Linked DNA regions of Vallitalea guaymasensis. Each later gene encodes a partner of the first gene's protein in a complex. Links are inferred from orthologs where the notes say so. Each region holds a gene or a part of one and is shown in the gene's direction. Other genes may lie near its edges.

Region 1 (7,131 bases):
ACACCAACAACATTCTATGTATTAAATAAAGAACTTATCAAGGCATAAATTAGACGTGCCTTTATATTGATCAGGAAGAAGGTACCCAAATATGGCTTACGAACAAATGCTGTATAATATCCTTGAGCACCATAGGAAAAATGAAGATATAAGTAAAAAGGTATATAGATATACAGGCTTAATACATGCTATTGAATTTTTTTCTCAGAAATTTAATTTAGACCACATAGAAAAATACATTTTTGAATTTACTAATGAACTATTATTACCTAATCAAATAGCTGTATTTATCAGAAAAAACCATGAATACAAGCTGATGCAGGTTAATGGATACGACAAAGAGCAATATACTATTAAATATAATGAATCTTTTGATGAGATAATTAAATATAACAGCGGATTACTAAGACAAAATAATCTGAAGACATATTTTTCAAAAGACATATTTAGTGATTTTGAGTGCAATTTTATTATGCCACTAATTATGGATTGTGAATTATATGGATTTATATTTGTTAATAGAAATAATGAAGAGTTTTTAGAGGATGATGAGATTATTGCTAATGCTCTGATGAACCTGTTCTCTACATCATTGTCTAACTATAAATATTTCAAAGAATTAGAGAATGTGAGTAAACAGCTGAATGAAAAATTATTCAGCCTATTTGCGATTAATCATTCATCAAAGGCTTTATTAAGTAGCTTGGATCTAGGTGCTTTATACAGATTGTCCATTAGTGCTTTTGCAGAACTTACACAAAGTAGTTTCACTACTTTTTTCTTATATGATTCTATTAGCAATAGTTATAAATTAATGAGTTTGAAGGATGTATATAACTCAAGTTCAGTTATGTTCATCAATCTATATCCTACTAAATCAATAAAAGATACTAAGATCAGGATTCTAACTGATATGAGTAATGAATCACAGCGAAATCAGTTTTATGACTTATTTGAAGACTCACGAGAGATATTGAAAGATGTTAAAATCAGTTATGTGGTATCGCTGTTGAAGAAAAACAGATTGGTTGGATTTGTTACATTAGGACCAAAAGTCAATGGTAACCAATATGAAAATAGTGTATTTGAATTAATTGAAAGCTTGGCTTCATCTACCTATATAGCAATAAACAACGCCAAGAATTTTCAGAAGACCAATATGCAGAAGGAAATCATCAATAATAAATTAACTAGATTGGTAAAACTGAATGAGTTAATGAAGAATATTAATATAGCTGGTAATATGGAGCAACTGATAGATCTGACTTTAAGTACTCTCAGCGTCTTTTTCGGAGTCACAAGTGGCTTCATAGGATTATATGATAATGATAAAGACGGAATTAATATTACCAGGTCAATAAATATAGACGGTAATTTAACACATATACCCTTACAAGACGAGCTGTTGCCTCTAAAATTAGGGGAAAAGATAATATTGAATAGTGAAGCTGATGTAGAAAATACATTTGCTCCTGAAATAGTTGAATGCTTTAATGATACATATAGTGGAGCCTTATTCGTGCCAATATTTGTCGATGAGAATGAGTTGAAACTTTTGGGTGTTATTGGTATACTAGCTATTAAGGATAAGATTTTAGGAGACGAAGAGAATATTATTACTTTAGAATCTATCGCTAATCATATCGCACCTATCATGTATCAGTTTATATCACTCAGTAAGATAATAGATCAGTATAGACCTGACTATCAAGCAGTGTTTTTAAATGATTTGAAACAAGATGTGATTGAAGCAGAAGAGTTCTATCTAGAATTAAAGATTATACATATAGAAGTTGGTGTAAATTTTACATTCACAAGAATAAACACTGATAAATTACGAAAACAGTTTGAAAAAGTATATCCCGTAGATAACATGAATATTTTTGTTATTAGTTTTGATAAAGAACCTGTAAATGATATTATAAGTATACTTGGTGAGAATATTAGTTGTAAACAATATGACTATGGTAAGGATTTTAACTCGTTTGAAGAATTTGTTTCAATTTATTCATAATGTATAGGTATAAACCGCCCATATCCTAAAATACTTTACATAAACATGATACGAAAGAGAGAAATTATGAAAAAATATCATATAGACAATTTTATCATTTTAGGGAAAAAATATTATGAAGAAGATAATTTACTAAAAGCATTATATTATTTTAATAAAGCTTATGATTATGGTAAAAATAATGATACCGAGTTATTATTAGATATTGCTATCATATATGATGAGTTAGATGACTATGATAATGCACTAAGAGTATACAAGGAAGTTCTAGCCAATGACGATTCAGAGGCAAGAGCATACTATGGTATTGCAATCCTACATGACCATAAGGATAATTTTGAAGAAGCAATACCCTATTATAAAAAAGCTATAGAATGTGATCCATATTATTCAAAAGCCTATTTTTTTCTTGCTTATGCGTATGATTATTTAGGTGAAGTAGAAAAAGCAATTGAGAATTACAATAATGTGCTAGAAATTAATCCATATGATTTTTGGGCATGCATTAACTTAGGTTCTATCTATGAGCAGAGAGATGAAATCGACAAAGCTCTCAAATTAATGAAAAAAGCTCTGGATATTGATAACAGGCATTACATGGTATTATTCAACATGGGTGTACTCATGTCCAAACAAAATAAAATTAATCAGGCTAAAAAATATTACGAACAAGCTATAAAGTATAATAAGAACTATCCATACTCTTACTTGAATCTGGGTGTTCTCCATAGAGATGAAGAAGAATACAGGGAAGCAATCGTAGTATTCACTGATGGAATTAATAATAATGAAGATTCAGTTTTCCTATACTATAATAGAGCTTGTTGTTATATGAAATTAGAGCTAATTGATAATGCTGAAAAAGATATACTGGATGTACTTAGGCTACATCCTAAGATGGCAGAATATGTTCAAAATGATAGAGACTTACAAAGTCTCATCAATTATTCTGCGTCCATAAGATGTATGTTAGAAAAAAGCGACGCTATTGTTTGAAAAAGTTTATTTACTTAAGGAGTGATTTTAATGACAGAAATATATGATTTGATAATAATAGGATCTGGTCCTGCAGGTATGGCTGCAGCCATCTATGCTCAGAGAGCAATGTTAAAAACTATGGTACTAGAAAAAGATGTTCCAGGCGGTCAAGTAATCAACACCTACGAAGTTGATAACTATCCAGGAATCCCAGATATTACAGGATTCGAGCTAAGTACTAAAATGAGAGAACATGCTGAAAAATTAGGCATAGAAATAAAATCAGAAGAGGTAGTCGATCTCTTGCTAGACCAAACAGTAAAAGTAGTCAAGACAACTGGCAGCGAATACCAATCAAAAGCTATAATCATGGCTACTGGTGCTAGATGGAAAAAACTAGGTGTAAAAGGTGAAAAAGAACTTACCGGAAGAGGTGTATCCTATTGCGCTACTTGCGATGGTGCTTTCTTCAGAAACATGGAAGTTGCCGTAGTAGGCGGTGGAGATGTAGCTGTAGAAGACGCAATCTTTCTAGCTAGAATGTGTAAAAAAGTATACCTCATACACAGAAGAGACGAACTAAGAGCAGTAAAAATATTACAAGACAGTTTACTGAAACATGACGAAGATAAAATAAAAATACTATGGAACACAGAACTAAAAGAAGTAATCGGCAAAGACCAAGTAGAAAAAATTTCAATTATCAACAATAAAACAAAAGAAGAATCCATCCTAGACATTGATGGCCTATTCATTGGAATCGGTACAGACCCTAACTCACAACTTATCCAAGACAAAGTAAAATGTGACGAAAAAGGCTATGTATTAACCGATGACTCTTGCCAAACAAGTGTAAAAGGTGTATACGCCGCCGGAGACATTAGACAAAAAACCCTAAGACAAATTATCACAGCCGCAGCCGACGGAGCCACATCCGTTTACGCCGCCGAAAGATACATCCTAGAAAATTTCTAAAAATAATGTTAACTCTGTAATAGATTAAAAAATATATTCGCTATAGTTATGCTCTTTACAACTTAAGCGTGGTAAGATTAATAAATAAACCATATACAGTGATATAACGACCTTTTACGGCTTGTTGCCATACCTCTAAACCAGATAAAAGCAACAAACGTAATGAGAGTGATATCACTGTATATGGTTTTACTATAACTACCGTTGTCCATTTTTAAAATATGATAGCATAAAGGGGACTGCAATAAACAGTCCCCTTATACCATTATGTATTGTGTTACCACTTACATAATATAAAGAATATTTTTTATGAAAAAGCAAGGCTTTAAGCTATTTAATAACTCTAGAGGCACCTATATAAGGTAAAAGTCTTGAATCACCTAAAGTATTAATGATAATTCCAGTTTTTCTGTTGTTTGCATGGATAACCTGATTATTACCAATATATAAAGCTACATGGGATATTCTGTTTCTATATCCAAAGAATACAAGGTCGCCAGGTAATAAATCATTTTTTGACACTCTATACCCGTTATTAATTTGTGATCTGGAAGTTCTACTTATACTTATACCAAATTTTTTCATTACTTGTTGTGTGAAACCAGAACAATCCACACCTTTTGTTAAACTATTGCCACCCCATACATAAGGGTTGCCTAAAAATTGTTTTGCATAACTAACTACTTGTTGTCTTAAGCTTGAAGAATCTGTAATGGTCTTCTCATCAGAAATAACTACATAATCTTTATATATATAACCAGTAGACCCGTTTGGTATCTTAATAGAAACCCATTCCTCTGATTCGCTTAATACTTCAAAAGTATTATTGCGATAGACTTTACCTATCTTTTTAGAACTGATAGATGGTTGTTGTCTAACATTAAGTATATTTGTGTTTACAGTAGCAACTTTTTTTGATGCCTTTTCTGTAGTATCTTGTGATGTGGATAAGGATTTTGAATCTGAAGATTTAGTTTCAGATAAACTATTTTTATACATATATCCTTTACCCTTTGTTGTACTAACATAGAACCAATCTCCAGTTTGGTATTCTATGCTGACTAGTTGTCCTTTATCAATAGTTGCTAACACATTACCTAATAGATTTGGTGAGTTTCTAAGTTCAGCTTTAGTTGTTACAACTTTTGAATTGCTGGAATTCTCAATGTTAACGTAATTGCTATGTACATATGCATTGCTTAACAAATCAAGATCAATTTTAAACCAGTTATCACTTGTAGAAATGATTTCCAGTTTTTCACCCAAATGAACATGATCAACTATAGAACTGGTGGTACTAGGGCCACTTCTAACGTTAAGATTCTTTACATTAACAACACCTATGGTAGCAGCGTTAACGTTAAGTGTTAAAACTAATCCTCCTAATATACCTAGAGTAACTTGCTTGATACCTCGCCTTTTCATAATTAAACCTCCTAATGCTACTGTTATTATTTGTAAATACTAAGGAAAAATATTCTAAAAAAATAGTTGTTACAAAAATGTTAACTAATTATTACATGATTATTATAACCTTAATTAAGAATAAATGCAATAGTTTGCTTTGATTACCAGTAATTTCCTTAAAAAGCATTGAATTCAAGCATAAATACTAATAAAATGATAAGCATAGAATTAATAATTAATTAACAAATATTTAATAAATATGAAAGGGCAAAAAAAGAGCTGCTTATAAAAGTCAGCTCAAGTTATTATTATTTAGTACCGAATATTCTATCGCCTGCGTCACCTAAACCAGGAGTAATGTATCCAATATCATTTAATTTTTCATCAATAGCAGTAGTAAAAATTTGAACATCTGGATGATGAGCACATACTTCTTCAATTCCAGGTTTAGAAGTTACAAGACACATAATCTTAATATTTTTAACACCATAAGATTTTAATAGGCTTACAGCAGCAACAATTGAACCACCAGTAGCAAGCATTGGCTCTGTAATAATTACTGTTCTTTGTTCAATATCTTTTGGAAGTTTACAATAATATTCTACAGGTTGAAGAGTTTCTTCATTTCTATATAAACCAATATGCCCCACTTTTGCAGTAGGTAATAAACTTAACATACCATCTACCATACCAAGACCAGCTCTAAGAATAGGAACAATAGCAAGTGTTTTTCCACTTATTACATTTGAAGTAGTTTTGCAAATAGGTGTTTCAATAGTAGTTTCCTTTAAAGGTAAATTACGTGTAACTTCATAACCCATTAACATTGCAATTTCTTTGACAAGTTCTCTAAAATCTTTAGATCCAGTGTTCTTATCACGTAATAATGTAAGTTTATGTTGAAGCAACGGATGATCTAATAATTTTACATTTTCGTTCATACGGATAATTCCTCCCTTATAATATTAAAAAATAGAACGAGCGTTAATAAGATATATTATTTATTATAAATTTCACTTATTAATTTGCATACAATTTTTATATTAATATATCTACTTATGTTTGTCAATTAAATCTTATAAAATATAAAAAAATAATCATTAACCTGTTTTATTTTAATGTTATTTTATGGTATAATTAGAAATTGAAAAATATATAAAGTTAAGTTATTGATCATATGTGAAAAAGGAGAGAACTACTATGGAAGAAAGAAGAAAATATAAGCGTTTACCCATAAAATTAGAACTTGAAATTAATTCTCTTTTTAAACAGAATAATGACATAATAAAACTTGATAATAAGACAATAGAGGTTATAGATATCTCTAAAAACGGTATTGGAATATTGTGCAGAGATGAATTACCTCTCAACTATTATTTCAACGCAAAAATAGAATTCGATGAAAAAAGATACTTTTACTGTGTACTCAAAATAATAAGAAGTAATAAATGTGGAGATAAATATTGCTTAGGCTGTGAATTCGTAGGACTTGCTGAATTCTTGGCAGATAAAGTTGATGAATATGAGAAAATATTAAATGAAAAATAATAAAGGAAAGTGACCTTATATTTAGGGTAACAGTGGCTATGTATAGTCGCTTTCTTATTATGTAATAAAAATTATAAGGGTTATATCTATGTTTTTTGTAATAAAAGGGGTGAAAATAATATGAACGAAGTGGATAAAGCAATAAAAATAGATAGGTACTATGTTAATTCAAAAGCATTAAATGAAACCTACGACCAAATTTATATGTA
Region 2 (6,924 bases), 1.1 Mb from region 1 along the record:
GAGATTTCTTGATAGGCAATATAGTTATGTTTGAAACAATAAAGTCTTTTAGGGTTACTGATTATCCCCTGCAGCATAATGTTATAAGAATCATCGCTAATGATAAAGATGAAATTATATCTGTAGATAGCAGAGAAACATTAAGTGGATATCTGGGGGTATTTCCAGATGTAGTTCTAGATATAGATAATAGGGAAACAACAGTCAAGGAAAAAAATATTGTTGCTATTACATTACAAGAAACAGATGCAAGCTATGAATATGAAAAGGAAACAGAATCGGTAATATTAATCAGTGAATCAAAACAACAACAAGAACAATATATAGAGCACTACTGGGCATTTGCAGCAATAGACAAGGGTGTAAGTGAAATCGCCTTTAATGTATTGGATAGTGAGAAAACCGGTGATGAAAAGATTAATTTTATAATTAACATTAAGTAGTAGAAGAATAATTAATAGGAAAAGTCCCTTAACTACCAGATTCTCATATAATATTATAGAATAATATTTTATATTATTAAAGGATAAGCGCTTTAATAATACAGGAGAATGTATGAAGTTTTCTGATAAAGTCAAATATAAGTATCGGCAACAAAGTTATGGGAAGAAAAACAAGAAAAAGCAACAGTTCAATATTACAAAAAGCCTAGATGATATGGAAAATTATCTGGAAAAATTATTAGGGAAATATACTAAGAAGAAATAAAAATTGGGGATGTAGGGTAATACATTTTTGAACATTATAAAATGTATTACCCTACATCCCCGTCTTATTGTAATAAGTATGTAATTCATTTTGAATTAATACATTCCATTAACTTCTAAAGTACGAGAATCTCTTTTATAATTACATGAGCAATAAAAATAATTATTGATGAAATTAGATAAACATCAAATATTTTATCTTTACTTTTTATAGGTTCTATTACTTCAGCAGGGGCTTTAACAAAGAGGTATTCCTTTTTATTATGTTTGACAGCTGCATAAAACAATAGAAATACTAGTGGTAATGTAATAAAAGTAAGTATAAGTGGTATAGGCAATAAAGAAATAATTGCATCCTTACTTACTGTTTCTTGCGCAATCAAGTCATAATCAATTGAGTTTCCAAATATCTCTTGCAGGAATAATGCTAATTTGGCAATAACCATTTGTAAACCATTAATCAAAAAGTGTATGAGCATACTAGAAAATATAGAGCCTGTTATCTTCACTAGTATGAATAATATGGCACCCATGACAAATGCATAAGAAAATTGATTTGCATTCATATGGAGCATACCAAAGGATAGACCACTTACTAGAGCTGCTTTAAAAATATTCACGTTTTTATAATTGGTTAGAAGTATTCCTCTAGTAACTATTTCTTCATTGATTGCAGGTAGTACTGCAACTAATATGAGTAGCAGCCATAATGGAAATTCTGCTAATGTAAAAATAGTGCCTGATATCTTATTTTCAAAAAATATTTGTGATACTAGATTAATAAGACTTAATAGAGGTTGTATCAATAATCCAATTCCTATCGCTAATAGAACATTGATGATATCAAGTTTATTGAACAACAATGTTTTTTTAACAGGTTGTCTTGTAATCATGAAGTATAGAATAACTGGAATTACAATGAAACCAAGCTGAGGTATTAATATAGAACTAATAGAAGTCAGCTTAAGATTGAAATGCAATGCTAGATATCCAATGATTTCAGGAACCAGTGTCATTATTAGTATAAGTATCAATATGAATATATTACCACGTTTTGCAGAGTTCATAGGTATCGACCCTTTCTATATAAATATTGTTTTAAATGTCTTATTTTTACCATTTTAATTATTAGAAATATAAAGTATACTAATTGCTGAGTTTAACTTTAGTTAAAAATGAACCTTAACCTAATATAGCATATGAAAAAAATATATTCAACTTTTTTCAAATAATATCAACTTTTTATATATTTCAAACGTCTTATCAATGTAAGGAGGTAAAAAAAACTAATGTCGACATTTAACAATTATAATTACAACAAGCTTGTTGAGTTTATTAAGATTCATCAAGAAGATTTTTATAGATTAGCTTACAGCCATGTACATAATAGAGAATCGGCACTTGACATTGTCCAAGATTCTATTTACAAGGGCCTTACATCCGTACATAAATTAAAAAATATAGATAAATTGAAAACATGGATGTTTTCTATAATAGTCAACACATCCATAAGTTACTTAAGAAAGAACAAAAGACTTATTATAACAAATGATTTCCCCGAATCAATTGAGAGAGAGAATATTGATATTGCCGATAGAATAGATCTCTATCATGCCATTGAAAAACTTGATGTCAAATATAGGACCATTATTGTATTACGGTATTTTGAAGACATGAAGATTGAGGAGGTTGCTGATATAACAGGTTTAAATATTAATACTGTTAAATCAAGATTATATAATGGAATAGATAAACTCAAGGTAATATTAGATAAGTGAGGTGCCATTTAATGGAGGATAAATTAAATAATATCAAACGAGAGTATAAGAATATAATTATTCCAAAGGAGTTAGATCAAATGGTTGATAAAACAATCCAAAAAGCTGATAAAGATGTAAGAAATCCAAAAATAAGATTCGGTAGAGGGTTAAAAGTGGCAGTTGCCGCTCTTGCAGTATGTAGTATGTTTGTACTTGCAATTAATACAAATGAATCTTTGGCTAAGTCAATAGCCAATGTACCTGTTTTAGGTAAAGTTGCGGAGGTATTGACTTTTGTAGACTATGAACGTGAGACTGATACCATAACAGAAAATGTGACAATACCAGAAGTGGATGGTCTTAATGACAAAGATATACAAGATAAGATTAATAAAGAAATACAAGCTAAGATGGATGAGCAAATCAAGGAAGCTGAAATAAGAGCAGAAGAATATAAAGAAGCATATTTTGCAACAGGCGGTACAGAAGAAAATTATAATCCAATTGAATTCAAACTTGATTATGAGAAAAAATACTCTGATGATTCCATTTTATCATTTATAATTTATCATCATGAAACTTTAGCTCCAGCTTATGCTGAAACATATTACTATAACATTGACTTGAATACCAATGAAGAACTTACATTAGAAGATGTTCTAGGTGAGGATTACATTAATAGAGCAAATGAAAGTGTTAGAAAACAAATTGAAGAATTGAAAGCTAATCCTAGTGAAGACCGTCATTATGGTTTCTTTGAGGGAGAAGCAGGATTTACAAGTATTAGTGAAGATCAAGGTTTCTATATCAACAGTGATAAAAAAGTAGTTGTTGTATTTAATAAATATGAGATTGCAGATGGTGCAACTGGTCCACTAGAATTTGTAATAGAATAATTAATCAAATAAACTATATATAAATTAGATGATTTCTGTATAATGCAGAAGTCATCTTTTTTATAATAACCAAATTATTGAAATTAATGGTATAAAGTGGTATATTTAAATTGATATATACACATTATATATTATAGCTGAATAAATATTATAAAGAGTATTCTATATTTAACTTAGATATAGTATTATGTTAAATAATATTGGAGTCTTTGCATATGATAGAACAAGGGATACTGTTATTTGATTCAGGGATAATAAATAATAAAATAATATCAAAAACTTTAAAAATGTATTGACATATATCACTATATTAGAATATAATGATATTATAATTAATACAAATATAATTTAATAAGGAGGTTTTAATTATGGCACTAGCATTTACAGATCTTAATTTTGAAGCAGAGGTTCTTAACTCAGATATACCAGTATTAGTTGACTTTTACGCAGATTGGTGTGGACCATGTAAGATGATGGCACCTGTTATAGATGAATTGGCAAAAAAATATGAAGGAAAAGCTAAAATAGGAAAATTGAATGTTGATCAAAACGGTGAAACAGCTCAAAAATATAGAGTAATGAGTATTCCTACAATGTTATTAATCAAAAATGGTCAAGTTGTAGACACTGTAGTGGGAGCAGTTCCAAAACAACAATTGGAATCAAAAATTGAATCAGCTATGTAGAGTAAGATAAGGAAGTCTATTTATCATATAAAGGTAAATAGGCTTTATTTTTTTATCAAAAATTAATAATTGTAATTTTAATGGTGTAAAATATACAAGCCAAAATAGTACAAGTAATAACAAGATAGACTAATTCAAAATACAATAAAAAAATGTATAATGATACAAGAGTGTTTATATATATTTTTATCTACTTAAGTCTTACTTAATATTTTTCTACTTATATCTATATCTAATCATTTAATATTACCCAATGAATAACTAAAATCAATGGAGGTGGTTACCACAATTAGAGGTGAGGCACAAATCTATATATATGTATAAGGAGGAGAAAAATGTTTTTAAAAAGATATTTCAAGACTTTTTCAATATTGTTATGCATTACTTTAATCTTGGCAGTTACAATTATACCTACAAGCGCAGCAGGGACAGGGGTTCCTGTAAAACCGTCATTAAGCCATAATCAATGGTCAGGAGATATTGATGGTGATTATGATTTGACTTGGAACATATGGTATGGAAACAATGGGACAAGTTGGAAGCTATTCGAGAAGATCGGGGCAGGCAATTATCAAGAAATACATAGTGGTACTTTAATTGATGATACACCTAATCCTCAAAGTGAGACCTTTCAAGTAAAAGGAAGAACAATTGAAGGGACATATAAATATTATATTGAGCTGACTAATTCATATGGAACTACAGCTAGTGACGAGATTTCTGTTGTAGTGGGGAATGCAACTGGCAACATAATAATAAACGGTATAGATACCCAAAAAGTGGTCTATCAGTTTACTCAGGCTCAAGGAATGAATGATTATACTCTAAGTTTTAATGGAGTCGCTAATCCTGTTTTTACTGTTATTACGAATAATAGTTCAGTAGTTGATTGTTCAATAGTAAATAATAATACTCTTAAGATTAATGGTAAAAAAGCTGGACGAGCTTCTATTAAACTAAAAGAAAGCACTACAGGGGAAGAGAGATATGTTGGAATAAGAATCAAAAATGCTGATGGAAGTATTCCAGGTATGCCTAATTATCTTTCTATAGGCTCTGTAAGTGAAGATAAACAGGGAGATCTTGATTTCTGGAGGGATTTCCACACTGATGACAAGAATAAGAGGATGGACATAAGATATATCTATATTAATGGCGGTCCAATAAATGGATGGCGTACTTGGACTAATGTTGATGGTGGACGAGCTAAGAACTTTATTATTGAAAGCAGAAAATTAGGTATAATCCCATTCTTCGTATACTATAACATTCCTGACAGTGGAGAAAGCTATAGTCTGGATTTAGCTCATATTCAAGATTCAACATATATGGATGCCTATTATAAGGATTTAAAATTCTTTTTAGACATATGTAAGGAGTATGCAGAAGATGATACAGTAGGTATAGTGTTTGAACCAGATTTTCTTGGTTATATGATGCAGCAATCAGGTAAACAGCCAAATGAGATAACAGCGTTAGTAAGTGCAGCATATAGCAGTGGTGTATTGACCAGTGGTGTAGACCCAGATTTTCCTAATACTGTTGAAGGATTAGTCAAATCGGTGAACTATATTGTAAGCAAATACTATCCACAAGCTTATTATGGATGGCAATTCAATCTATGGGCCTATGATGGACATGATGTTCCTAACAATGGTATTTTACATAAAACAGAGACAATGGGGGTAACTGATGGATTGAACTTCATTAGAAGTAAAGCTCAGCTTATTACAGATTATTATGTTAGTGCAGGTGTAAAATCATATGGAGCGAATTTTGTTTCAATAGATAAATATGGACTGGATGGTGGTGGAGTAACACCTCAAGCCGCTGCCGATCCTGCAGGTTCCACTTGGTTCTGGAATAGTGATATATGGAATAATTATCTTGAGTTTGTAAAAGTCATGAATACAAGTTCTAATCTTCCTGTTATATTATGGCAGATACCAGTAGGGCATATCAATACAAGTCAAGCATCTAACCCATATAATAATGGTCTTTTCCCTGACTTGAATGGAACTTCTACAAAATATGAAGATTCTGCACCAGTGTATTTCCTTGGAGATATATTCAAACCAGGTTCTACAGAGCGATTTAATTATTTCAAGCTTAACGCACATAATGATAATAAAATAACAGATAATGGAACTGATACTATAACATGGGCACATCATATGGACAAAGCAAAAGAATCTGGAGTCATTTCAATACTATTCGGTGCTGGAGTCAATAGCAGTACTGATGGAGTTGGTTCACCTCCAACTGATGATTATTGGTGGATTACCAAGGTTCAAAGATATTTTGATAATCCTATTTTGCTTAATTGATAAAAGAAGACGAAGAGGTTATTCAACCTCTTCGTCTATTTCCGTTTGCATATTATCAAGTATTGTTTCTTCTTGTTTTTTATGCATCTTCATTTCATATTTCTTATTTATTTGTTTATCTATTATATTCTTGATTACTGCGAAGAATGGTACACCTAAAAACATTCCTATCAAACCAAATAGTTTTCCACCAACTAATATTGCAAAGATAACCCAAAATGGACTGAGCCCTGTTGAATCTCCAAGGATTTTAGGTCCTAGTATATTACCATCAAATTGTTGAAGACCTAATATTATCAAAGCAAACCATAAAGCTTGTATAGGGCTGATTATGAATACTAGTATAATTCCTGCAAAACCACCTATGAATGGACCAAAATAAGGAATCATGTTAGTTACACCTACGAAAACACTAATCAATAGAGCATTAGGTATATGGAATATCAGGGTAATTATAAAGCATAGGACACCTATAATTAATGAATCAATAAGTTTTCCAACAAAAAATTTGGAAAAAATCTGATGACTATCTTTTAATATCCCTAGTA

What was found.
Region 2: the proteins of trxB (region 1) and trxA are in contact, whole or in part, in a crystal structure (PDB 1F6M), measured with the Escherichia coli proteins. The link is inferred for Vallitalea guaymasensis from one-to-one orthologs.

The regions. Positions count from the first base shown.
Region 1 is NZ_CP058561.1:3,422,788-3,429,918, forward strand. What follows is about bases 2,054-5,003. They hold trxB (thioredoxin-disulfide reductase), read left to right. Parts: upstream 2,054-3,040; coding sequence 3,041-3,967; downstream 3,968-5,003. Other genes in these bases: HYG85_RS14700 (tetratricopeptide repeat protein), read left to right, coding at 2,081-3,010; HYG85_RS14710 (C40 family peptidase), read right to left, coding at 4,298-5,003. Outside these bases: HYG85_RS14690 (DUF342 domain-containing protein), read left to right, coding at 1-48; HYG85_RS14695 (GAF domain-containing protein), read left to right, coding at 92-2,014; more of HYG85_RS14710, read right to left, coding at 5,004-5,392; upp (uracil phosphoribosyltransferase), read right to left, coding at 5,683-6,315; HYG85_RS14720 (PilZ domain-containing protein), read left to right, coding at 6,575-6,922; HYG85_RS14725 (beta-galactosidase small subunit-related protein), read left to right, coding at 7,043-7,131.
Region 2 is NZ_CP058561.1:2,354,467-2,361,390, reverse strand. What follows is about bases 2,648-5,390. They hold trxA (thioredoxin), read left to right. Parts: upstream 2,648-3,731; coding sequence 3,732-4,049; downstream 4,050-5,390. Other genes in these bases: HYG85_RS10390 (hypothetical protein), read left to right, coding at 4,385-5,390; HYG85_RS10400 (DUF3298 and DUF4163 domain-containing protein), read left to right, coding at 2,648-3,363. Also shown: HYG85_RS10420 (hypothetical protein), read left to right, coding at 1-443; HYG85_RS10415 (hypothetical protein), read left to right, coding at 556-708; HYG85_RS10410 (CPBP family intramembrane glutamic endopeptidase), read right to left, coding at 824-1,774; HYG85_RS10405 (RNA polymerase sigma factor), read left to right, coding at 1,997-2,485; more of HYG85_RS10400, read left to right, coding at 2,497-2,647; more of HYG85_RS10390, read left to right, coding at 5,391-6,376; HYG85_RS10385 (AI-2E family transporter), read right to left, coding at 6,395-6,924. UniProt on the Escherichia coli protein: Participates in various redox reactions through the reversible oxidation of its active center dithiol to a disulfide and catalyzes dithiol-disulfide exchange reactions.